Regions from separate parts of the Streptomyces sp. NPDC058469 genome, predicted to be linked through region 1. Evidence: riboswitches for the same ligand, from Rfam matches in the RefSeq annotation. Region 1 holds a riboswitch; each other region holds the start of a gene.

The links. A riboswitch is a leader RNA that binds a small molecule or an ion and turns the genes downstream of it on or off. The one in region 1 is predicted to bind cyclic di-AMP.
Region 2: linked by a shared signal. The riboswitch ahead of ACFWP5_RS19720 (transglycosylase SLT domain-containing protein) and the one ahead of ACFWP5_RS48580 (NlpC/P60 family protein) in region 1 are both predicted to bind cyclic di-AMP.
Region 3: linked by a shared signal. The riboswitch ahead of ACFWP5_RS35310 (M23 family metallopeptidase) and the one ahead of ACFWP5_RS48580 (NlpC/P60 family protein) in region 1 are both predicted to bind cyclic di-AMP.

What each region holds. Positions count from the first base shown of each region.
Region 1 covers NZ_JBHXME010000230.1:1,093-8,667, reverse strand. The annotation lists gene gndA (NADP-dependent phosphogluconate dehydrogenase) at 1-1,386, opposite strand, end outside; gene ACFWP5_RS48600 (hypothetical protein) at 1,531-2,118, opposite strand; partial or broken gene ACFWP5_RS48595 (GtrA family protein) at 2,434-2,907, opposite strand; gene ACFWP5_RS48590 (endonuclease/exonuclease/phosphatase family protein) at 3,055-3,915, shown strand; gene ACFWP5_RS48585 (hypothetical protein) at 3,917-4,378, opposite strand; gene ACFWP5_RS48580 (NlpC/P60 family protein) at 4,582-6,075, opposite strand; cyclic di-AMP (ydaO/yuaA leader) riboswitch at 6,084-6,256, opposite strand; gene ACFWP5_RS48575 (DUF1996 domain-containing protein) at 6,592-7,575, shown strand, end outside.
Region 2 covers NZ_JBHXME010000041.1:49,183-56,757, reverse strand. The annotation lists gene ACFWP5_RS19725 (CocE/NonD family hydrolase) at 1-1,560, shown strand, start outside; cyclic di-AMP (ydaO/yuaA leader) riboswitch at 1,792-1,997, shown strand; gene ACFWP5_RS19720 (transglycosylase SLT domain-containing protein) at 2,001-2,474, shown strand; gene ACFWP5_RS19715 (HAD family hydrolase) at 2,591-3,397, opposite strand; gene ACFWP5_RS19710 (LacI family DNA-binding transcriptional regulator) at 3,504-4,532, opposite strand; gene ACFWP5_RS19705 (carbohydrate ABC transporter permease) at 4,737-5,618, opposite strand; gene ACFWP5_RS19700 (carbohydrate ABC transporter permease) at 5,615-6,604, opposite strand; gene ACFWP5_RS19695 (ABC transporter substrate-binding protein) at 6,601-7,575, opposite strand, start outside.
Region 3 covers NZ_JBHXME010000110.1:4,495-12,069, forward strand. The annotation lists gene ACFWP5_RS35290 (DUF5998 family protein) at 1-163, opposite strand, end outside; gene ACFWP5_RS35295 (GNAT family N-acetyltransferase) at 267-3,089, opposite strand; gene ACFWP5_RS35300 (HPr family phosphocarrier protein) at 3,279-3,560, shown strand; gene ACFWP5_RS35305 (GntR family transcriptional regulator) at 3,781-4,476, opposite strand; gene ACFWP5_RS35310 (M23 family metallopeptidase) at 4,665-5,420, opposite strand; cyclic di-AMP (ydaO/yuaA leader) riboswitch at 5,434-5,597, opposite strand; gene ACFWP5_RS35315 (M16 family metallopeptidase) at 5,812-7,200, opposite strand; gene ACFWP5_RS35320 (M16 family metallopeptidase) at 7,197-7,575, opposite strand, start outside.

The sequences.
Region 1 (7,575 bases):
GCCGAAGAAGTCGCGCTGGCCCTGGAGCAGGGCCGCTGGCAGCCGGTCGGCGCGCAGCGTGTCGTAGTGCGACAGCGCGGCGGAGAAGGCCGGGACGGGAATGCCGCGCCGGGCCGCCGAGGCGACCACCTCCCGCCAGGGGACCTGGGCGTCGCCGATCTCCGTCGCGAAGGCCTCCTCGCCCAACAGACTGACCAGACCCGGGTCCGCCGTGTACGCGGCGCGGATGCGGTCGAGGAAGGAGGCACGGATGATGCAGCCGCCGCGCCAGATTCCGGCGACCGCGGCCAGGTCGATCGACCAGTCGAACTCGGTTGCCGCGTCCTGGATCATCTTCCAGCCCTGGTCGTAGGCGATGACCTTCGAGGCGTACAGCGCCTGTTCGACCTGGGCGGTGAACCGGTCTGCCTCGGTGCGGCTCAGCGGGGGAGTGGTGCCGCCGGGCAGTCCGCGGTAGGCCGCGCGCAGGTCGCCCTGGCTGGAGGAGGCGCGGGCGAAGGTGGCCTGGGCGATCGCGGTGACCGGTGAGCCCAGCTCCAGGGCGGTCTGCACGGTCCAGCGCCCGGTGCCCTTCTGGCCCGCGGCGTCGGTGACGATGTCGACGAACGCCTTGCCGGTCTCCGCGTCGGTGTGGGCGAGGACCTCGGCGGTGATCTCGATCAGGTAGGAGCCCAGCCGCCCCTCGTTCCAGCGGCGGAAGATGTCCGCGATCTCGGCCGGGGTGTAGCCGCCGACCTGGCGCAGCAGGTCGTACGCCTCGGCGATGAGCTGCATGTCGGCGTACTCGATGCCGTTGTGCACCATCTTGACGAAGTGCCCGGCACCGTCGGTCCCGATGTGCGTGGAGCAGGGCTCACCGTCGACCTTGGCACTGACGGACTCGAACATCGGGCCCAGCACGGCGTACGACTCCGCCGAACCGCCGGGCATGATCGACGGCCCGTACAGCGCGCCCTCCTCGCCGCCGGAGACCCCGGCGCCGACGAAGTGGAGGCCCTTCTCGCGCAGGGCCGCCTCGCGGCGGCGGGTGTCGGCGAAGTGGGCGTTGCCGCCGTCGATGATCATGTCGCCGCGCTCCATGAGCGCGGCGAACTCGTCGATCACGGCGTCGGTGGCCGGACCGGCCTGCACCATGATCATCAGGCGGCGGGGGCGTTCGAGCGCGGCCACGAACTCCTGTGCCGTCTCGGCCGGGACGAAGGCGCCCTCGTCGCCGTACTCCTTCATCAACTCATGGGTGCGGTGCGGCGATCGGTTGTGGACGGCGACCGTGTAGCCGTTGCGGGCGAAGTTGCGTGCGAGGTTGCGGCCCATCACGCCGAGGCCGGTGACGCCGATCTGGGCGGTTCCGTCGGCGGCGGGGTTGTTCGGTGCGGATGCGTTCATGGGGTGCCTGTTCTCCGAGTCGGTGACGTGGCGGGTCGGCGCTGGGCGCCCATGCCCGCAGGTACGTCTGTGATCACCAAATGACTCGAAGTACGGGACCCCGATTCGTAATTCGTTCCGGCGCCGGGTCGCCGGAACGTGGTCTCAGCAGCCTGAACCGGTCGGGGTGAGCTCCACGCGCGCGTGCTCGTCCGTGGTGCGTGCCTCGTCGTAGGCGGCGCGCGTGACCTGGTACCAGACGTCGTCCTTGCCGGTGTTGCCGCCGACGTCGTCGAGGCTCACACACCACCGTTCGTTGCGGACGGTCCGGGTGTACGTCTCGGTGCCACTGCGCACCTTCGCGCACTTCCGGTACTGCTCCGTGGTGTACCAGGTGCGGGTCTTCTTCTTGGCGCCCGACCCCGAACTGGACTTGTGCTGAACCTTTTTGGCGGCGGACGTGCACCTGGTGACGGTGTGGGGCCGAGTGCCCTTCGCCGTCTGCTTGGCGAGGTGCCGGACCGAGTCACGGAGCCCGGTCACGGTGTCGGGAGTCGGCCGGGCCTGCTGCGCGGTGCTCGAACTGCTCTGCCCGACGCCGGACGCGGAGCGCGTGCTGTCGCCGCTCCCGCTCCCACCGCCGCATGCGCTGAGCGCTCCGATCAGAAGTGCTGTCAGCCCGCCCGCTACCAGTTGCTTGGTGAACATGCCCCCGCCGCCTGTGATGTGGAAACGGTCAGCGTAACTGATCATGGGGGGAGGTCAGCGGGAGGTGAGCGCGAACTGCCGCCGCTGCAAGGCGCCTACGGCGGCCGGGACCTCCAACGCGTCCTGAAGGCGCCGCAGTTCGGTCCTGCGCCGGCAATCCGCCGTGGGCCGGGGAAGCCGTGCGGACTGTGTGTGCTGTGTGTGCTGTGCGAGATCGTGGCGCCGGAGATTCCACGGCCCACTCGCCGCTGTGGACGTCCTCACCGGTACGGGGAAACCGGGCCGCCGGATGCTCGGGCGCTTGTGTTCCCGAGTGGGACGCAGGGCGTTGGTACGCACCGGAACCGACACCGGCGAGAACACCGTCCCGCTCGTCCGCTGTTCCGGCACGGTCGTCCGGTCGCGACCAGTGGCGAAGACGTACAGGCGCAGCAGCAGGAAGCGGGCGAGGCCGGCGAGCCCCGAAGCGCCGAGGTAGACGAACTGCTCGGTCAGCATCCCGGGCGACGACTGCAGCAGGTGCAGGACGAAGATCGCGGCGCAGGTCACCACGTAGGCCGCCGCGGCCGAGCCCGCCGACTGCCAGTGCTGGCGCCATCCGGCGCGCCGGCCCGAGCCGAAGGTGAAACGGGCGTGGAGTTCCGTGCACAGGAGGGTGGAGACGACGGTGATCAGCGCGTTCGCCAGCGCCCAGGGCAGCTGCTCGGCCAGCAGTGCCACGGCGCCGCTGGAGAGAAGCCCGACACCGCCGCCCAGCGCCACGAACCGGGCGAAGGAGGCGAGCGGACCGGGAGCGGCCGGGGTCCGGGACGCGTCGTCCATGGCGGTCTCCATCCGCTCCGTACGCTGCGCCTCGGCGATGCGGCCCGCGTAAGTTTGCTTGACTTACTCAACTATAGCGGATTGATTGAGTTACGCAAGCACATTTGCGCGGCGGGGGAGCCCCTCCCACAGCTGAACTACATACAATGCGGCCTGATCATGGGTGAGTTACTGGTGAGATGCGCGACGTTCAACGTGCTGCACGGTCGGCAGATCCAGCCGGACGGCCGCCCGGAGCCCGCTGCCCCCGACGATCCCTCGGCACCCCTCGCCGAAGCCGTCGCGTCCCTGGACGCCGATGTGCTGGCACTCCAGGAGATCGACTGCCTCCAGGAGCGGTCGGGCGGTGTCGATCAGGCGGCGGTCGCCGCCGACGCGATGGGCGCACGCGACTGGCGCTACGCGACGGCGCTGCACTGCCGTTCCGTGCCGGGCCGGGGCTGGGTCCGCGACCCGGCCGAGCCCGGGATGCGCGTCTACGGCCCCGAGGGTCGGCAGCCCGAAGTCCCTTCGCACGGACTGGCGTTGCTGTCCCGGCTTCCGGTCCACGAGTGGCGGGCCCTGCGGCTCCCGGCGGCGCCCTTCGGCATGCCGTTGCGGGTGGCCGGGCGGGCCGCTCCGGTGCTGGCCCGGGATCAGCCCCGGGCCGCCCTGGCCGCCGTGCTGGAAGGACCGCACGGCCCGTTCACCGTCGTGGCCGTGCATCTCTCGTTCGTGCCGGGGTGGAACATCGGGCAGCTGCGCACCGTGCGCCGCTGGATCGCCGATCTGCCCCAACCCCGGGTACTGATGGGCGACTTCAACCTCTTCGGCGCCCTTCCCCGGCTCACCCTGAACGCGACCGCGCCGCGTGCCTGGCGGAGTTCGGCCCGACGGGCGACCTTTCCGTCACACCGGCCGCTCGTCCAGCTCGATCACGTCATGACGACGGGGCTCGGCGAGGACGCCGTTGGGACGGTGTGCGTGCCGAGGACGGCGATCTCGGATCACCGACCGCTGGTGGTGGAGGTGCCCCTCTGAGTCAGTTCCACAGGGGGTAGGTCACGGTGTGCTGGAACTTGTCCGGCCTCGCGCCGGGGTACGTCAGGGTGATGTCGGTGTACTGCCGTACGTGCGGATGCCGCTTCCAGGTCTGCGCGGTGTCGAGCCGGACGGCGACCGGGTACGAGTGGAACTTGCCCACCGCGCAGTAGGGCTTGCAGTCGTTCACCACGTTGACGCCCGTGGCCGTCGCGGAGTTGTCGTTCCAGGACGTCCAACGCAGCGACGTGAGGCGGCTGTTGCCGTCGCCGCAGGCGAGCATGAAGTCGGTGGGGCGCACCTCGGGATGCCACAGGCAGTCGACGAGCACGGGGTCCGCACCCTGCCGATGGGCGGCTGCCGGCGTCGCGTCCGCCGTGGCCGCGGACGAGGTGCCGACGGCCGGCGCGAGCAGGGCGGCGGCACAGAGCGTGACGACTCCCACCATGGTGTGTTTGTACATGTCCGCTCCCGGCCGCCTCTTCGTCCTCGTCGCCCCGCACCCGCACCGGCGGTGGGCCCGCCTGCCGGGGCACGGTCGTCGTGTCTCTGTCGACGCTACGACCGTGTCCCAGGATGCACCACTCGTACGGGTCAACGACGCGGTTGGCCGGGAGTGTCGCGGGGTGTGCGGTCAGGGCCGGGAAATGCCCGGCCCCGATCGGATCAGGCGGGCCGTACGGCGCCCCGGATGGCGGCGGCACCGGCGTGGAAGATCGATTCCTCGCGGATCGGCGTACCCGGGCTCGGCGCGTGGATCATCAGGCCGTTGCCGGTGTAGATGCCGACGTGGTCGATGCTGTCGTAGAAGAAGATCAGGTCGCCGGGGCGGATGTCCGTGAGCGGGACGAGCGCGCCGGCGCCCGACTGTTCCTGGGCGGTGCGCGGGAGAAGGACGCCCGCGGCCTTCCAGGCGGCCTGGGTGAGGCTGGAGCAGTCGTACGCGTCCGGTCCCGCCGCGCCCCACAGGCACGGCCTGCCGATCTGCGCGCGGGCGAAGGCGAGCGCGGTGCTGGTCTTGCTGTGCGTGTTGGGGTCCTGGAGTGCGGCGGGTACGGCCGCGGCGGGTGCCGGGCTGACGGTCGGGGCCGCGGGGAGAATGATCTCCGGGGCCATCGTCGGAGCCGTGGGCAGGGTGAACTCGGGGGCGACGACCGGGGCCGCGGCGAAGGAGACCTCGGCGGGGGGTGCGGTCGGCTGCCACTCCTGCTGCGGCGGGCGCCAGTCCGGTTCCGGTGTGGTGTACCAGGTGGGCGGGCCGGTGGGCTGCTCGGGCACCATGGGTATCTGGCCGGTGGACCAGGTCGGCTGCTCGGTGACCATGGGCATCTGACCGGTGGACCAGGTCGGCTGCTCGGCCACCATGGGTATCTCGCCGGTGGACCAGGTCGCCTCTGGGGCCGGCCAGGAGGTTTCCGGGGTCGGCCAGGGGGCGCTCGCCGGGGCGGGTTGTTCGGAGCGCGGCGCGGCGATGTACGGGAGCAGCTCCAGGTCCGCGGTGAGCGGGTCGAAGACCGGCGCCGGGGCGGCCGCGAGGGCGAACTGCTGTGATTCCACGACGGGCGCGAGCGGCACTTCGATGGCGGGCACGGGCGGCAGGTCGAGGACGGTCGCCTGCGGCATCTGAGCCATCTGAGGCAACTGGGGTGCCTGCGGCGCGGCGGGCGGCAGCGCGGCGATGGGCCCGGCGGTCAACTCCGCGACAGCGGCGGTGAGTTGCGGGGCTGCGAGTTCCGGTACGGAGGTCCCCGCGGTCAGTTCGGCCACGGCGCGGCTGGGCTGCGCTTCGAGTGCTCGGCCGCCGCCTTCGGGCTCGGGGCGTCGTTCGGGGCGCTCCGGCCGAGCTGCCGCCGGGCGGGCGGGAGTCCTGCTGGGCGGGAGGATCGCCGGTACGGTCGGGCCGAGTTGGGCGCGGGCCCGGTCGAACCACTGCTTGGTGACCGCGTCGAGGGCGGGGTCGGAAGGACGCGACGCGCTGGGACGGGGCTCGACACGCTTGCGCGGGCCCCCGGACATCTTGCGCGTGGCGTTGTAGTTTCCGGTGGCCGTCTCGGCCCTGTCGTAAAGGGAATTGATCCGCCGCTGGACTTCGTCACGGCTGGGTCGGTCGTCCACGGTCGGGCCACTGCCTCCGGTGCGCGTACTTCGTTCTGCCGGCATGGCAGACGTGCTCCTTCCGTATCGCGCCTACCGAGTTAGCTGTCGGGTTCGGGCGTCGATCACGGAAGGTTTGCCCTACGGCCCTTGCCCCGACGGGCAGTTGGACCGATTCACCCCAAGTCGGTTGGGTCCCCGGCTCCGGCTGTCGCGAGCGACACACCGGATTCGGCGCAAGCCATGCGGCCCGGCGCTGCTCGCCGGAGTAGGTCGTACGGCCTGAGCGTCAACTTAGCCAACGTGTGTGCCTCGTGTGAAGGTTGAAGCGCGATATGTCCGATACGTTTTTGTGACCTTTACCTCTCCCGGACATGTACCAGGGGTCATGAGCCCGCCGAGCCTGGTGATCCATATGAGGTCGCTATGAATTTTTGAGGCGGTTGAACACACTGGGGTCCGGCTCCGTATTGGGACGGGGGATTTCCATGCCGGGACGATCCGGGCCGACCGATACGTGTAGGAGCAACTTCCTTGGCACGCAACACGCGCAGACGCCCCACGGGCGCACGACGCGCGACGATGGCAGCAGTCGCCCTGATGCTGGGCGGCGGAGGACTGGTGGCGGCGAACGTCTACGCGTCGGCGTCCGAAGGTGGTTGGGGCGGTGACTCCACCAAGCAAGGGTCTCCGGACGCGGCGTCGGGAGGCGCCACGATCGACTGCCCGGACATCGGCACCCAGCTGACGACGGTCCCCGACGAGGCGAAGACCGAGGTCGACGCCCAACTCGCGCTTCTGGACCAGCAGATAACCGAGGCCTACCAGAAACTGAAGGACTCGACGGAGTCCATACGCCAGGACGCCTCCTTCGCCGACAACGCGATCATGAATCCGTTGAAGGAGAAGCGGGCGGCGACCATCGGGCGGATCGACGACGCCATCGCGCGGGTCGGGGACCGCCCGGAGGGACTCGACGCGCTTGCCGGCTGCACACTGATCGCGCCCAAGGACGGGTCCGACGGCCAGGGCGGCGGCGCGAGCAGCAGCGCCAGCGCCAGCGGCGGCGACCAGAGCGGCCAGGACCAGCAGGGCAACCAGCAGTCCACCAACGGGCCCGTCGCCTCGGACTATGCGGACATCACCTCCGTACAGCCGAACGTGAACACTGCGCAGGACCAGGCCGACGCCTCCCGCGGCACGTTCGTCACCGCCTGCGGGGTGAACGAGAACGGCCTGTTCAACTCCGACAACGTGATCGTCGCCCCCGGAGTCACCAACGGCGCCCACCACTTCCACGACTACATCGGCAACCAGTCCAACAACGCCTTCGCCAGCGACGACGTCCTGGCAAAGGCCAACACGAGCTGTGAGAACCCGGGCGACAAGTCCACGTACTACTGGCCCGTGTTGCGCCTGCAGAACGGCAAGCAGGAGCGGGACGCCAACTCGCCCGGCGGCGGCACCGAGGGCAACTCCGGTCAGATCGTCACCGCGAAGGCCGCCACGCTGACGTTCGTGGGCAACCCGAAGACCAAAGTCGTCGCGATGCCGCGCCTCCTGCGC
Region 2 (7,575 bases), on a different contig from region 1:
CGCTACGACAACGACGTGCACTACATGGGAGGTTCCGCCCTCGCGGTCGACCTGCACGCCTGGGCGGCCACCATGCTCGCCTTCGTCGCCCGCCCGCCGGACCCCGAGTACGCGGGCCTGATCTGGCGCGACATGTGGCTCGAACGCCTCGAACAGATCGACCCGTTCATCCACACCTGGCTCGCCCACCAGATCCGCGACGACTACTGGCGCCACGGCAGCGTCTGCGAGGACTACGGCGCGATCGACGCGGCCGTCCTCGCGGTGGGCGGCTGGCACGACCCGTACCGCGACACGGTGCTGCGGCTCGTCGAGCACCTCCCGCCGGACCGCGTGCGCGGCCTGGTCGGCCCCTGGTCGCACCAGTACCCCGACCGCGGCCTGCCGCCGGGCCCCGCGATCGGCTTCCTCCAGGAGACCCTCCGCTGGTGGGACCAGCACCTCAAGGGCATCGACACGGGGGTGATGGCGGACCCCCTCCTGCGTGCCTACGTCAGCGACTCCCACCCTCCGGCCACGGTCTACGACTCCCTTCCGGGCCGCTGGGTCGGCGAGCCCGCGTGGCCCTCGCCGCACGTGAAGACGACGACGTACGGCCTCCGGGGCGCCCCCGTGATCGTCCGCTCCCCCATGCACACCGGTGTGGACGCGGGCCGTTTCTTCCCCTTCGGGAACGACGCCGATCTGCCGCCGGACCAGCGGGACGAGGACGCGCGCTCCGCGTGCTTCGAGTTCGAGGTGCCGGCCGAGACGTGGGTGCTGGGGCGGCCGGGGGTGCGGCTGCGGCTGACCTGCGAGGTGCCGCGCGGGCAGGTGATCGCGCGGCTGTGCGACGTCGCCCCCGACGGCTCCTCGACCCTGGTCACCCGGGGTGTGCTGAACCTGTCGGCGCGGCACGGGCGGGACCGGGCGGTGCCGTGGACGCCGGGTGCCACCGAGGACGTGACCTTCGAGCTGAACGGCATCGGGCACGCGTTCCCGCCCGGGCATCGCATCCGGCTCGCGGTGTCGTCGGCGTACTGGCCGTGGATCTGGCCGCAGCCGGAGTCGGCGGCGGGCTTCACGCTGGACCCGGAGGGGAGCGCGCTCGAACTCCCCGTGCGGGAGCACGAGTTGACCGACGACCTCCGTACCGACGACATCCGCTTCGAGGAGCCCGAGGAGGCCGAGCCACTCGGGGTGAACTACCCGGCCACCCTTGACGAACCGCGCCCCGAGCGGCTGGTCGTGCGGGATGTGGCGAAGGGCGAGTGGCGGCTGGAGGTGGACCCCCGGTACGGCGGCACGCGCGTGTACCCGGACGGACTGGAGTTCACCGAGGACGCGCTGGAGACGTACACGATCGACGAGTCGGACCCGTTGTCGGCGCGCACCCGCTCGGACTGGTCGATCCGGCTGCACCGGCCGGAGGCGGCCTGGGACACGAGCGTGCGCACGCGGTCGGAGATTACTTGCGACGAAACGGACTTTATTACCTCCAACGAGGTCATCTGCACCGAGGGCGAAGAGGTGATCTTTCATCGGACATGGGAGAAAAGGATTCCGAGAACTGCCAGTTGAGGTCGAATGCCCGATTTGCCGTTCTTAATCCTCCCGTGAGTTGGGTCACTCATTTCTGTGCGCGACCTGTGTCCCGGTCTGCCCGCGTTTCCCCTTATGGCGTTTGACAGTTGACCCTTGGCTCACGCAAAGGATCAAGTGCCCCATACGCCTCAGACCAAGGTCAATAGGGGTTAGGTGTGATTCCGCCACTTGTTCCGGACATGTGCTCTCGCATACGTTCCCGGCCTGTCGAGCGGAACGCCGAATCCTGCCGCCGCCCGGCATCCCAGCCACGAACACATCTCGCACGGCAGGAGCGGGGGAACCAGGTAAGTCGCCGGACCGGTCGTCGCGACCGGAACGGCTTGGGGTTAAGTCACGTCCGCAAGGGCCTGGCCGGGCACCTCCCAGCCCGAACCCGACAGCTCACCTCGCAGGCGACGGAGAGGAACCTCGTCATGCCTGCAACCGCTCAGTCCCGCCGCGCCCGCCTTGTCCGCCGCCTGGTCGTCACCGGCACGGGTGTGGCGATACTCGCCCTGCCTGTCGTCGGTGCGACCACCGCGTCGGCCGCCACCACGTCGACCAGTTCGACCACTGCCGCCGGGTACCCCAACACCCTTGACGGGTGGATCCGTGAGTCGCTCGCGATCATGGCGCAGAAGGGGATTCCGGGTACGTACAACGGGATCTACCGGAACGTGATCCGTGAGTCCTCCGGCAACCCGTACGCCATCAACAACTGGGACTCCAACGCGGTGGCCGGTACGCCGTCGAAGGGGTTGCTTCAGGTGATCGACCCGACGTTCAACGCGTACCACGTGGCGGGGACGTCGTTCGACTCGTACGACCCGGTCGCGAACATCACCGCCGCCTGCAACTACGCGGCGGCTGTGTACGGCTCCATCGACAACGTGTACGGGGCTTACTAGAACCGTTGGATCAGCCACGACGGGTTTGTGTTTTGAGTGACACCATCGTCGTGGCTGGTCGCGCAGTTCCCCGCGCCCCTGAAAAGGCCCTTCGGGCCCCTTTTCAGGGGCGCGTTCTAGCTGAACAGTCTTTCCAGTACCACCGCGATGCCGTCGTCCTCGTTCGACAGCGTCACCTCGTCGGCCACCGCCTTGAGTTCGGGGTGGGCGTTGGCCATTGCCACGCCGTGGGCTGCCCAGTCGAACATCGGGATGTCGTTCGGCATGTCGCCGAAGGCGATGGTGTCGGACGGGGTGAGGCCCAAGTGGCGGGCGGCCAGGGCCAGGCCCGTCGCCTTGGTGATGCCGAGTGGCTGGAGTTCGACGGTGCCGGGGCCCGACATGGTGACCGAGGCCAGGGAACCGACCACCGAGCGAGCCGTGGACGCCAACTCGTCGTCCGCCAGGGCGGGGTGACGGAGCAGCACCTTGCTGATGGGTTCCGCCCAGAGGTCGTCGCGTCGGCCGACCCGTACCGCGGGGAGCGTGGGGTGCGGCATCAAGTAGCCGGGCTCGATGAGGGTGAGGCCGTCCACGCCGTCCTGGTCGACCGCCGCGTACACCTGGCCCACCTCGGCCTCGATCTTGCCCAGCGCGGTCTCCGCCAACTCCCGGTCCAGGGTGACCGACCAGAGCAGACGGTCCGCGCCGGCGTCGTACAACTGCGCGCCCTGTCCGCACACCGCGAGCCCCCTGGAGCCGAGGTCGTCGAGGAGGGGCCGCACCCTCGGGGCGGGCCGGCCGGTGACGACGAGATGCCGTGCACCTGCCGCCGCCACCCGCCGCAGCGCGGCGAGGGACCGGTCGGAGAGTGTGTCGTCGCCGCGCAGCAGCGTCCCGTCCAGGTCGGTGGCGATCAGTGCATATGCGTGGGGTGCGGCCATGATCAGAGAATACGGATGGAAAGCCCCACCGACTCGACACGAACCGGACGGCTCACGCCTACACATGCGTTGACCCGTGTTCCGGTTGGTTTGACAGTTACGGCGGTTATGCCGACTCCCGGATCACCAGTTCGGTGGGCAGGATCACGCCCGCCGTGTCCTCGCCGGCGATCTGGGCCAGCAGCATCCGCACCATCTCGGCGCTGATCCGGTCGTAGGGCTGGCGCATGGTCGTGAGGGCCGGGGTGATGGCGGTGGCCGCCGCCGAGTCGTCGAAGCCTCCGACAGCGATGTCATCCGGGACCGAACGGCCGGACTGTTGCAGGGTGTTGACGACTCCCAGCGCCATCAGGTCGGAAGCTACGAAGACCGCGTCTATGTCGGGGGCCTGGGACAGGAGTCTGCGGGCCGCTTCCTCGCCGCCCGTGCGACGGTAGTCGCCCTCGACCACGAGGGTCGGGTCGTGGGGCAGGCCCGCCTCGGTGAGGACGTCGCGGTAGCCGGCCAGGCGGTCGGGGCCGCCCGGGGCGTCGAGCGGGCCGGTGACCATGCCGATGCGGCGACGGCCGCCCGCGATGAGATGGCGGACCATCTCCTGGGCGCCGTCGCGGTCGGCGGCGGCCACGTAGCTGTACTTGGAGGCGGTGCCGAGCGGCTTGCCGCAGGCCACCAACGGGATGCCCGCGTCCCGGAGTTCGGACGCGACCGGGTCGCCGCTGTGGTTGGAGACCAGGAGAACGCCGTCCACGTGGCCCGAGGTGATGTACCTCGTCAGTCGGCGGCGCTCGTCCTTTGAAGAGGCCAGCATCAGCAGCAGCGGGATGTCGTGGCGGGCCAGGTGTTCGGTGCAGCCCCGCAGCAGGACATTGAAGTTGGGGTCCTCGAAGAACTTCTCCTGCGGCTCGGTGAGGAGGAACGCCACCGAGTCCGACCGTCCGGTGCTCAGGGAGCGGGCGTGCCGGTTGACGACGTAGCCCGTCTTCCTGATCGCCGTCTCCACCGCGGTGCGCGCGGCGGGCGAGACGTAGTGGCCGCCGTTCAGGAACCGGGAGACGGTGCCCCGCGACACGCCCGCCTCGCGGGCCACGTCGTGGATGGTGGGCGGCTTGCGGCGGCCGTTCGAGCTCGTCGTCATGTTCCTCGTTCGTGGTGGGGGGCGGTCGGCTGTGGGGGGTCCGCCCGGTTCCTGGGCAGGTCGCGCGAAGTCGGCAGCGGTTCGGCCGCGCCCTGAAGGGGCGCGGGGCTGCGTTCGATGTGCGGCTACCGCCGCGTGGGCGCGACCAGCCACGACGGCGCCGCGGACGAGTGACGGCCCATCACGGCACTTCCAGCGGAGCGCTCACGCCTTGACCGATCCGCTCAGCAGGTCCAGTGACCAGAACCGCTGGATCACCAGGAAGAGCGCGATCAGCGGCAGGATCGCGAGGAAACAGCCCATGATGACCAGGGTGTAGAGCGCCGGTTGCGAGGCGCCCTGGTTGAGCAGGGTGTAAAGGCCCAGCGTGAGCGGGAACTTGGTGTCGTCCGCGAGCATCACGTACGGCAGCAGGAAGTTGTTCCAGATGCCGACGAACTGGAACAGGAACACCGTGATGAGCCCAGGCATCATCATCGGCACCGCGATCCGCGAGAAGATCCGCCACTCGCTGGCGCCGTCCATGCGGGCGGCTTCGAGGAGTTCGGCGGGCACGGAGGCCGCCGCGTAGATGCGGACGAGGTAGACGCCGTAGGGCGAGAGGATCGACGGCAGGAGCATCGACCAGTACGAGTCGGCCAGGCCCAGCTTCGACAGGAGGAGGTACTGGGGGACGGTCAGCACGATGCTCGGGACCAGGACACCGGCCAGCATCAGCTTGAAGACGAACTCCCGTCCCTTGAAGGCGAACCGGCCCAGTGCGTAGCCGCCGGCGGCCGAGACCGCCGCCGACAGCAGGGCGCCGCCGCCCGCGTAGAAGAGGGAGTTGACCATCCACTCCCAGTAGATGCCGTCCCGGTACGAGCTCAGCTGCCTGAGGTTGTCGAGGAAGCCGGTGCCGGGGGCGAAGGTGAACGTGGAGAACAGTTCGCCGCGGCCCTTGCTGGCCGCGATGACCACCCAGACCACGGGGATCAGGCAGTACAGCGAGCCGAGGGCCAGGACGAGGGTGGGCACCCATGCGGTGCGTTTCGCCTTCGCGGGGCCCGGGCGGGCGTCGGTGGCGGTGAGGGTGAGGGGGGTCATGCCCGGTCCTCCCGGGTGTAGCGGTCGGAGACGCGCAGCAGCGTGAAGGAGAGCGCGAAGGTCGCCAGGGCCAGCACCACGGCGGTGGCGGAGGCGCCGTAGATGTCCGACCTGAGGAAGGCGGCGTCGTAGATGGCCATCAGCGGACTCCAGGAACTGGAGAGGCCGTTGGTCAGCGGCTTGAGCGCCATGGGCTCGGTGAAGACCTGGAGCGTGGCGATGACCGAGAAGAAGAACGTGAGCACCAGCGACGGCATCACGATCGGGATCTTGATGCGCAGGGCGATCTTCAGGTCGGACGCGCCGTCGATGCGGGCGGCCTCGTAGATCTCCTGCGGGATCGAGCGCAGGGCGGTGTAGATGACGATCATGTTGAAGCCCGTGCCGCCCCACACCGCGATGTTCGCGAAGGACAGGTACAGGTTGCCGCCGTCGAACAGGTCCGGCTGCGGCAGGTTGAACTCGCGCAGCAGGTAGTAGAAGGGGCTGACCGTCGGCAGGTACAGGAAGCCCCACATCAGCGCGGCGATGATGCCGGGCACCGCGTACGGCAGGAAGATCGCCAGCCGGGCGAACTTGGCGCTGCGCGCCTGCGGGGTGTCCAGCATCAGCGCGAAGACCAGCGCCAGACCGAGCATCGTGGGGATGACGATCAGGCCGTAGCCGAAGGCCCGCAGGACGCTGTGGCCGAACTCGGAGTCGTTCAGGACGTCGGTGTAGTTGCCGATGCCGTTCCAGACCTGCTGGCGGGCGCCCTTGCCGAGGCCGATGCCCTTGACCTGGACCTTGTGGAGACTGAGCCACACCGCGTACCCGATGGGCACGACGGTGAAGGCGGCGAACAGGAGCACGGCCGGTACGAGGAACCAGTACGGCGCGCTGCGGCCACGGCGACGGAGGCGGCGGGGGCGGACGGAGGTGGCGGTGCCGTCCGCCAAGGGCCCGGCCGTCAGCCGGTCGGAGCCCTTGAGCGGAGTGCTGGTCATGCCTCGGTCACCTTGAAGCCCTGCTTCTTCATGTCGGTGAAGGTCTTCGACTGCATGGTGGCGAGCGCGGAGTCGAACTGCGCCGACTTCTTCGCCTTGGTGGCCGTGCCGAACGCGTCGCTGAAGGTGTCGTAGGCGACCTGGACGTTCGGGCCCCAGGCGGACGCGGCCGTGGTGGCGGCGATCTTCGCGGCCGTGTCGTAGAAGTCGGTCTGGTTCGGGAAGAACGCGGGCGTGGTGAGCACCGAGCCGGACTGGCCCTTGGTGGCCGCCGGGTAGATGCCCGCCTCCTTGACCAGGGCGGCGAGCGCCTCCGGGTCGGTGTTCAGCCAGTTCGCGAACTTGGTCGCGGCCTCGGCGTGCTTGGAGTCGGTGGAGACGCCGGTGGAGGAGCCGCCCCAGCTGCCGGTGACGTCCTCGCCCGCGCTCCACTGCGGCAGCGGCGCCATGCGCCACTTGCCCTTGGTGTCGGGGGCCGAGCTGACGAGCACACCGGGCGCCCACACGGCGGAGACCCAGCCGAGGTGGGTGCCCTTGTTCAGGGCGTTGTTCCAAGCCGGCGTGTACATCGGCTGGTTGTCGATCGCGCCCTCCTGGACGAGACCGCCCCAGAAGTCGGTGACCTTCTTCGTGGCCGCGTCGTCGATGCCGACGGTCCACTTGCCGCCGCTCTCCACGGTCCACCACTTGGCACCGGCCTGCTGCGCCAACCCGGCGAACAATCCAGGGTCGTTGGACGAGAACGTCGTCAAGTACGCGTCCGGGACCGCCTTCTTGGCGGCGCGGGCGGTCTTGGCGAAGTCGTCCCAGGTCGCCGGGACCGTCAGGTTGTGCTTCTTGAACAGGTCCTCACGGTAGAAGAACATCAGCGGCCCGGAATCCTGCGGTATCGCGTACACGGCGTCGGTGCCGAGCGTGACCATGCTCCAAAGTCCCTCTGCGAACTGGGACTTGGCGGACTTCGCGTACTT
Region 3 (7,575 bases), on a different contig from region 1:
TCTGGTCGAACGTGGTCTCCTGGTGGACCAGGAACGACCGGATCGGCTCGCCGCCCACGGCGGCCTCCACCGCCTCGGCCACGAGGGCCGGGTAGTAGCCGCTGCGCTCGATCGCCGCACGCAGCCCCTGGGTCGTCGTACTGGTCTTGGCCATGACGTCCATCCTACGGTGGCGCACTGACTGCGAGGCACCGCCGAGCACGGTCTCGTCACAGCTGTCTCAGTGCACGGGACCGGTGCGCGGGAAGGGTCCGTCAGTACATCCGTCAGTACACGGGAAGCGTCCTCGGGCCGAGGTCGTCGCGGGCGGGCGGCGGGGACAGGCGGACGGAGGCGCCGAGCACGCTCAGGCCGTGCGCGGCCACGACGACCGGCTCCAGGGTCACTGCGACGACCTCGGGATGATCGTCGACCAGCCGCGACACCCGCAGCATCATCTCCTCCAGGGCAGGCGTGTCGACCGGCGTCGAACCGCGCCAGCCGAACAGGAGCGGCGCCGTCCGGATCGACCGGACCAGCGAACCGGCCTCCCGGTCCGTGACCGGAATCAGCCGGTGCGCGGTGTCCCCGAGCAACTGCGAGGCGGCTCCGGCGAGCCCAAACGACAGCACGGCCCCCGCCGCCGGGTCGATGACGGCCCGTACGACGGTGTCGACCCCGCGCGGCGCCATCCGCTGCACGACCGGCCGCAGTTCCTCCGGCTTCCCGAACAACTCGCCCAACTCGGCGTACGCCCGCCGCAGTTGGTCCTCGTCCGCGAGATCCAGTCGTACGCCGCCCAGGTCGGCGCGGTGCCGCAGGTGCGGGGCGGTGGCCTTGAGGGCGACCGGGTAGCCGAGGGTGCGGGCGGCTTCGGCGGCGGCTTCGGGGGTGGGTGCGGGCAGCGCGCGGTGGACGTCCACGCCGTACTTGCCGAGCAGCTCGCACGTGTCGTCGACGCCGAGCGTGAGGCCCTGCCCGCGCGCGAGCAGTCCGCCGACCAGCCCGGCGGCGCCCTTCTCGTCGATGTCCTCGTACTCGGGCACCCGGCCGGGGTCGACGGCCTCACGCCGCCACTGCGCGTACTTCACGGCTTCGGCGAGGGCGCGGACGGCGCGCTCGGCGGCGGGGTAGGCGGGGATGAGGCCGCCGCCTACGGGGGCGGGTATCGCGGTGGGCGGGCGTTCCGTGCGGCTGACCGGTTGGGCAGCGCCCTCGACGCCGGCCGCCTTGGCACCGGCCTGCGGCGCGGTGCTCATCGCGGCGGACAACGCTTCAGCCAGTCCCCCGAGCTCCACGTGCACCACCAGCACCGGCTTCCCGGGAACCGCCGCCGCGGCGGAGCGCAATGCCTCCGCCAACGCCGCGTCCTCGGCCGGCCCCTCCCCCACGGCGGGTATCGCGGTCACGACCACCGCGTCGCACGAGTCGTCGGCCAACGCCCCCGACAGCGCCCGGTGGAAGTCCTCCGCCGTCGCCGCGGTCGTCAGGTCCACCGGCGGCGACGGCCGCAACCCCTCGGAGAGGCAGGCGTCGTAGGTCAGCAGCCCCAGCGATTCGGAGTTCCCGACGATCGCCACCCGCGCCCCGCCGGGCAACGGCTGCCGTGCGAGGAGCAGGCCGGTGTCGACCAGTTCGGTGATCGTCTCGACGCGGATCACCCCGGCCTGCCGCAGCAGCGCGGACACGGTCGCGTGCGGCAGCCGCGTCGCCCGTACGGCGTGGCCCTGGGGGGCGGATCCCGCGCCCTGGACGACGACCAGCGGTTTCGCGGCCGCGGTGCGCCGGGCGAGGCGGGTGAACTTGCGGGGGTTGCCGATGGACTCCAGGTACATGAGGGCGACGTCGGTGTCCGGGTCGTCGTACCAGTACTGAAGGACGTCGTTGCCGGACACGTCCGCGCGGTTGCCGGACGACACGAACGTGGACACGCCGGTGACCCCGGTGACCCCGCCCCCGCGCCGGTGCAGGCGGGACAGCAGGGCGATGCCGATGGCGCCGGACTGCGCGAACAGTCCGATGCGTCCGGGGCGCGGCATCTCGGGGGCGAGGGACGCGTTCAGCCGTACGTCGGCGGCGGTGTTGATGACCCCGAAGGCGTTCGGCCCGATGATGCGCATGCCGTACGTGCGCGCGTGGCGCACGAGTTCGCGCTGGCGCTCCCGTCCCTCGGGGCCGCTCTCGGCGTACCCGGCGGTGACCACGACCAGGCCCTGCACGCCGTGCTCGCCGCATTCGGTGACGACTTCGGGGACGTGCTCGACCGGGACGGCGACGACCGCGAGGTCCACGGGGCCCTCGATGTCGCGCACCGAGCGGTACGCCGGCACCCCGTCGAGGTCCTTCCGCTCCTCGGGGAATGCCTTGTTCACGGCGTACAGGCCGCCGGTGAACCCGGCGTCCCTGATGTTGTCGAAAACGCTGCGGCCCACCCCTCCGGGCGTACGGCCCACACCGACGACGGCGACCGAGCCGGGCACCAACAGCCGTCGTACGGACCGCGCTTCGGCGCGCTGCTCCCGCGCGCGCTGCACGGCGAGGGAGCGGTCAGTGGGTTCGAGGTCGAACTCCAGGCGTACGACGCCGTCCTCGAAGCTGCGCTTCTGGGTGTAGCCGGCGTCCGTGAACACCTTGATCATCTTGTTGTTGGCGGGCAGCACCTCGGCGGCGAAGCGGCGGATGCCGCGCTCGCGGGCGACGGCCGCGATGTGTTCGAGAAGGGCGGAGGCGACGCCCCTCCCCTGGTGGGCGTCCTGCACCAGGAAGGCGACCTCGGCCTCGTCGGCCGGTGCGGAGGCGGAACGCCCGTCGGCACTAATGCGGTCATAGCGTACGGTGGCGATGAACTCGCCGCCGACGGTGGCCGCGAGTCCCACCCGGTCCACAAAGTCGTGGTGCGTGAAGCGGTGGACATCCTTGGCGGACAGGCGAGGATACGGCGCGAAGAAGCGGTAGTACTTCGACTCGTCGGAGACCTGCTCGTAGAAGCTGACCAGGCGCTCGGCGTCGTCGACGGTGATGGGCCTGACGCGCGCGGTACCCCCGTCGCGCAGCACCACGTCGGCTTCCCAGTGGGCGGGGTACTCGTGCCGGTCCGACGAGGTCTGCATGGGGCCCAGAGTACGGCTCGCGTCCGACAACGGCGCGAGGCAGTCTGTGGGGAACAACAGAGCATGGGGAGTCGGGCCGAGGCCGCGGTCCGACGACTCGCTCCGGACGGTTCACAGGACCGGTCCGGGCTCGCTTCACGTGTGGGAAACTGGTCTAGACAACCCTGAGACTCTGAAGGGCAGCATCACATGGCTGAGCGCCGCGTCAACGTCGGCTGGGCGGAGGGCCTTCACGCCCGTCCCGCCTCCATCTTCGTCCGGGCCACCACGGCCTCGGGTATCCCCGTGACGATCGCCAAGGCCGACGGCAACCCCGTCAACGCGGCCTCCATGCTCGCGGTTCTGGGCCTGGGCGCCCAGGGCGGCGAGGAGATCGTCCTCGCCTCCGAGGCCGAGGGCGCGGACGCGGCCCTCGACCGGCTGGCGAAGCTGGTCGCGGAGGGCCTTGAGGAGCTCCCCGAGACCGTCTGAGTACGCGCCCTTTGCGCCTGAGCCGGCGCCGCTCTCGCGGAGGTGGTTGCGCTCCGTCGGGGTTCCTCAATTGATGGTTGCGGTGCTTTCGCCGCAAAACCGATGTACCGCAACCTTGAAGGGCTCGTCCGAATTACCGGGCGAGCCTTTCGCATTTCCCACTTACGGGCAGCGGAAATAATCCCCCGCGAATTACACCTCTTTGTATACGGCGCCCGTGTTAATGCCGCAGGCCCGACATGTTTACGGGAGGTTGCGAAGTCCTCACACGGTCCGTTCCGTTCGCGCCGCCGGGAAAGCGCAGCCGGTGCGCGGTGCCCGCGCGCTCGGTGTGCAGGGCGGTGATCGCCCGCGCGCGCTCACCGTCGCCGCGGGCCACGGCGTCCACGATGGCCCCGTGCTCGGCCCAGGACTCGACGGGGTTGGCCGGTGCGTCCACCGCGTACATCCAGGCGATCTTGTGCCGCAGCTGGGTCAGCATCGAGGTCAGCGCGGGGCTCCCGGAGGCCTGTGCCAGCGTCTCGTGGAACCAGCTGCCCAGGGAGCGCAGATCCTCGCTGTTGCCCCGCCTGGCGCGCTCCTGGCCCAGCCTGACGAGGCCGCGCAGCACCTTGAGGTGGGCCTCGGTGCGCCGCTGGGCGGCCCGCGAGGCACCGAGCGGCTCCAGCAGCATCCGCATCTCCAGCAGGTCGGCGGCCTCCTGCTCGGTCGGTTCCGCGACGCACGCGCCCGCGTGCCGCCGGGTCACGACGAACCCCTCGGCCTCCAGCGTGCGCAGGGCCTCCCGGACGGGGACGCGCGAGACCCCGTACCGGCGCGCGAGGAGTTCCTCCGTGAGCCGGCTGCCGCGCTCGTAGACACCGGCGACGATGTCGTCCCGGATCGCCGTGCATACCGAGTGCGCCGGAATACGCATGTCCGACCTCCGCCTTAATCCCCGTGAAACGTCGACGATTGACGTGTGTTCCGTGACTCTATTGCAATGAGCGGGAATTTCCGATGGCGGGCCGGAATCCATGGATATTTTTTGGACAGGAGGGCTCCGGAAACACCGAAAGCCCCGGCCGGGCGGGCCAGGGCTTCGGGAAGTGCGGCGCTGAGTCGTCAGACGTTCACGCCGTGCTGGCGGAGGTAGGCGACGGGGTCGACGTCGGAGCCGTACTCGGCGGTCGTGCGGGCCTCGAAGTGGAGGTGCGGTCCGGTGACGTTGCCGGTCGCCCCGGAGAGGCCGATCTGCTCGCCCGGGGTGACCGTCTGGCCGACGGAGACACCGATGGACGACAGGTGGCCGTACATGGTGTACATGCCGTCGGCCATCTTGATCACGACCTGATTGCCGTACGAGCCGCCCCAGCCGGCCTCGACGACGGTGCCGGAGCCCACCGCGTGCACGGAGGTGCCGGTCGAGGCGTGGAAGTCGATGCCCGTGTGGGCACCGGAGGACCACAGGGAACCGCCGGTCTTGTAGCCGGTGGAGACGTACGAGCCGGTGACCGGCGCGACGAAGGTGTTGAGCTTCTTGCGCTCGGCGGCGCGGGCGGCGCGTACCTCGGCCTCGCGCTCCGCCTTGGCCAGTGCGGCGGCCTTGGCGCGGGCCTCCTCCTTGGCGGCCTGCTCGGCCGCGGCCTGCTGCTGGGCGGCGGCCTGGGCGTCGATCTTCTCGGCGACGGCGTCGCCCATGGCGATGACGGGGGTGAGACCGGTCTGTTCTACGGCGGGCTCCGCGGCGAACGCGGGGGCGCTCGCGAGGGTGCCGACGACGCCGGTGGTGGTGAGGGCCGCGACACTCGCGACACGAACGGTGGTGCGGTGGGTCCGGCTCGGGCGACGGTGCTTCCCGGTGGCGCGGGTGAACGCCATGAAGTGGCTGGTCCTTTCCTTCCTTCTCGCCTACCGGGTTAGCTGACGGGTTCGGAGCAGGAAGGTCTCCTACGGACCCCCTCGCTACGCGCGCGGGCGTCCGATTCACCCCAGGGACTCTTGTGGGTCCCCGGCTCCCCTGGCTCGCGCCGTACGGGGACTCGGCGATGGCTGTCCGGTGCCACGAGTGCGGCGCGGTGCCTGACGGACAGCCGGACCGACGCTAAGGGGGGCAACTTTCAATCCCCAAACGGATCACGGTTTTTGTTGCGCATGCCACAGGGCAGACAGGCAACCTCTCCCCCAATTCGGACAATAGGGGGCCCTGGTGACGCTTCAGTCACCAGGGCCCCCACGCGCGCGTGCCGCTGCTCGGCTCTCTACACGTCGTCTACTCGGCCGGGACGACGGTCACTTCGCCGATGCCGAGAGCCTCCACGGGCTCCTTGATCTGCTCCGCGTCGCCGACGAGGATCGTCACCAGACGGTCCACCGGGAAGGCGTTGACGACCGCCGCGGTGGCCTCCACGGTGCCGGTCGCGGCGAGCTGCTGATACAGCGTCGCCTGGTAGTCGTCGGGCAGGTGCTGCTCGACCTGGTCGGCCAGCGTGCTCGCGACGGCCGCGGCGGTCTCGTACTTGAGCGGCGCCACCCCGACGAGGTTCTGTACGGCGATGTCCCGCTCGGCGTCGGTGAGTCCGCCCTCGGCGAGCTTGCGGAGCACCGTCCACAGGTCGTCCAGGGCGGGACCGGTGTTCGGGGTGTCCACGGAGCCGCTGATGGCGAGCATCGAGGCGCCCGTGCCGTCGGGTGCCGAACGCAGCACCTGGCCGAACGCCCGCACACCGTAGGTGTAGCCCTTCTCCTCGCGCAGGACGCGGTCCAGGCGGGAGGTGAGGGTGCCGCCGAGGCAGTATGTGCCGAGCACCTGGGCCGGCCACACGCGGTCGTGCCGGTCGGCTCCGACGCGGCCGATGAGCAGCTGCGTCTGGACGGCGCCGGGACGGTGCACGATCACGACGCGCCCGGTGTCGTCGGCGGTCACCGGCGGCACGGGACGCGGCTGGGCGGAGGAGCCCGTCCACGAGCCCAGGGTCTCGGCGAGCAGCGTGTCCAGGTCGATGCCGGTGAGGTCGCCGACGACCACGACGGTGGCCGTCGCGGGGCGCACGTGCCGGTCGTAGAAGGCGCGTACGGCCCCGGAGTCGATCTTCTGGACGGTCTCCTCGGTGCCCTGGCGCGGGCGCGACATGCGCGAGGTCGCCGGGAACAGCTCCTTGGAGAGCTCCTTGGCCGCGCGGCGGGACGGGTTGGCCGTCTCGTGCGGGATCTCGTCGAGGCGGTTGCGGACCAGCCGCTCGACCTCGCTGTCCGCGAAGGCGGGCGCCCGCAGCGCGTCCGACAGCAGACCGAGGCCCTTGGCCAGGCGCGAGGCCGGGACCTCCAGGCTCAGGCGCAGTCCGGGGTGGTCGGCGTGCGCGTCGAGGGTGGCGCCGGAGCGCTCCAGCTCGGCGGCGAACTCCTCGGCGGAGTGCTTGTCGGTTCCCTCGGAGAAGGCCCGCGCGGTGATCGTGGCGACACCGTCCAGGCCGGCCGGTTCGGCGTCCAGGGGCGCGTCCAGGAGCACCTCGACGGCGACGACCTGCTGGCCGGGGCGGTGGCAGCGCAGCACGGTCAGGCCGTTGCCGAGGGTCCCGCGCTCCGGGGCCGGGAAGGCCCACGGCCTGGCCTCGCCGGCCTGGGGCTGCGGGTGGAATTCCATCGTGGCGAGCTCGGTCACTTGGCCGCCTCCTCGTTCTCGTCGGTGGCCGCGGCCTCTGCTTCGTCGTCTTCGTCTTCGTCGTCCTCGTCCGCGATGGGCTCGTAGACGAGCACCGCGCGGTTGTCGGGGCGCAGGCGGGCCTTGGCGACCTCCTGCACCTCCTCCGCCGTCACGTCCAGGACGCGCTGTACGGCGGTCAGGGCGAGCTGCGGGTCGCCGAACAGGACGGCGTACCTGCACAGTTCGTCGGCGCGGCCCGCGACCGTGCCGAGACGGTCCAGCCACTCGCGCTCCAACTGGGCCTGGGCGCGCTCCATTTCCTCGGCCGTGGGGCCCTCCTCGGCGAACCGGGCGAGCTCCTCGTCGATGGCGGCCTCGATGACCGGCACCTCG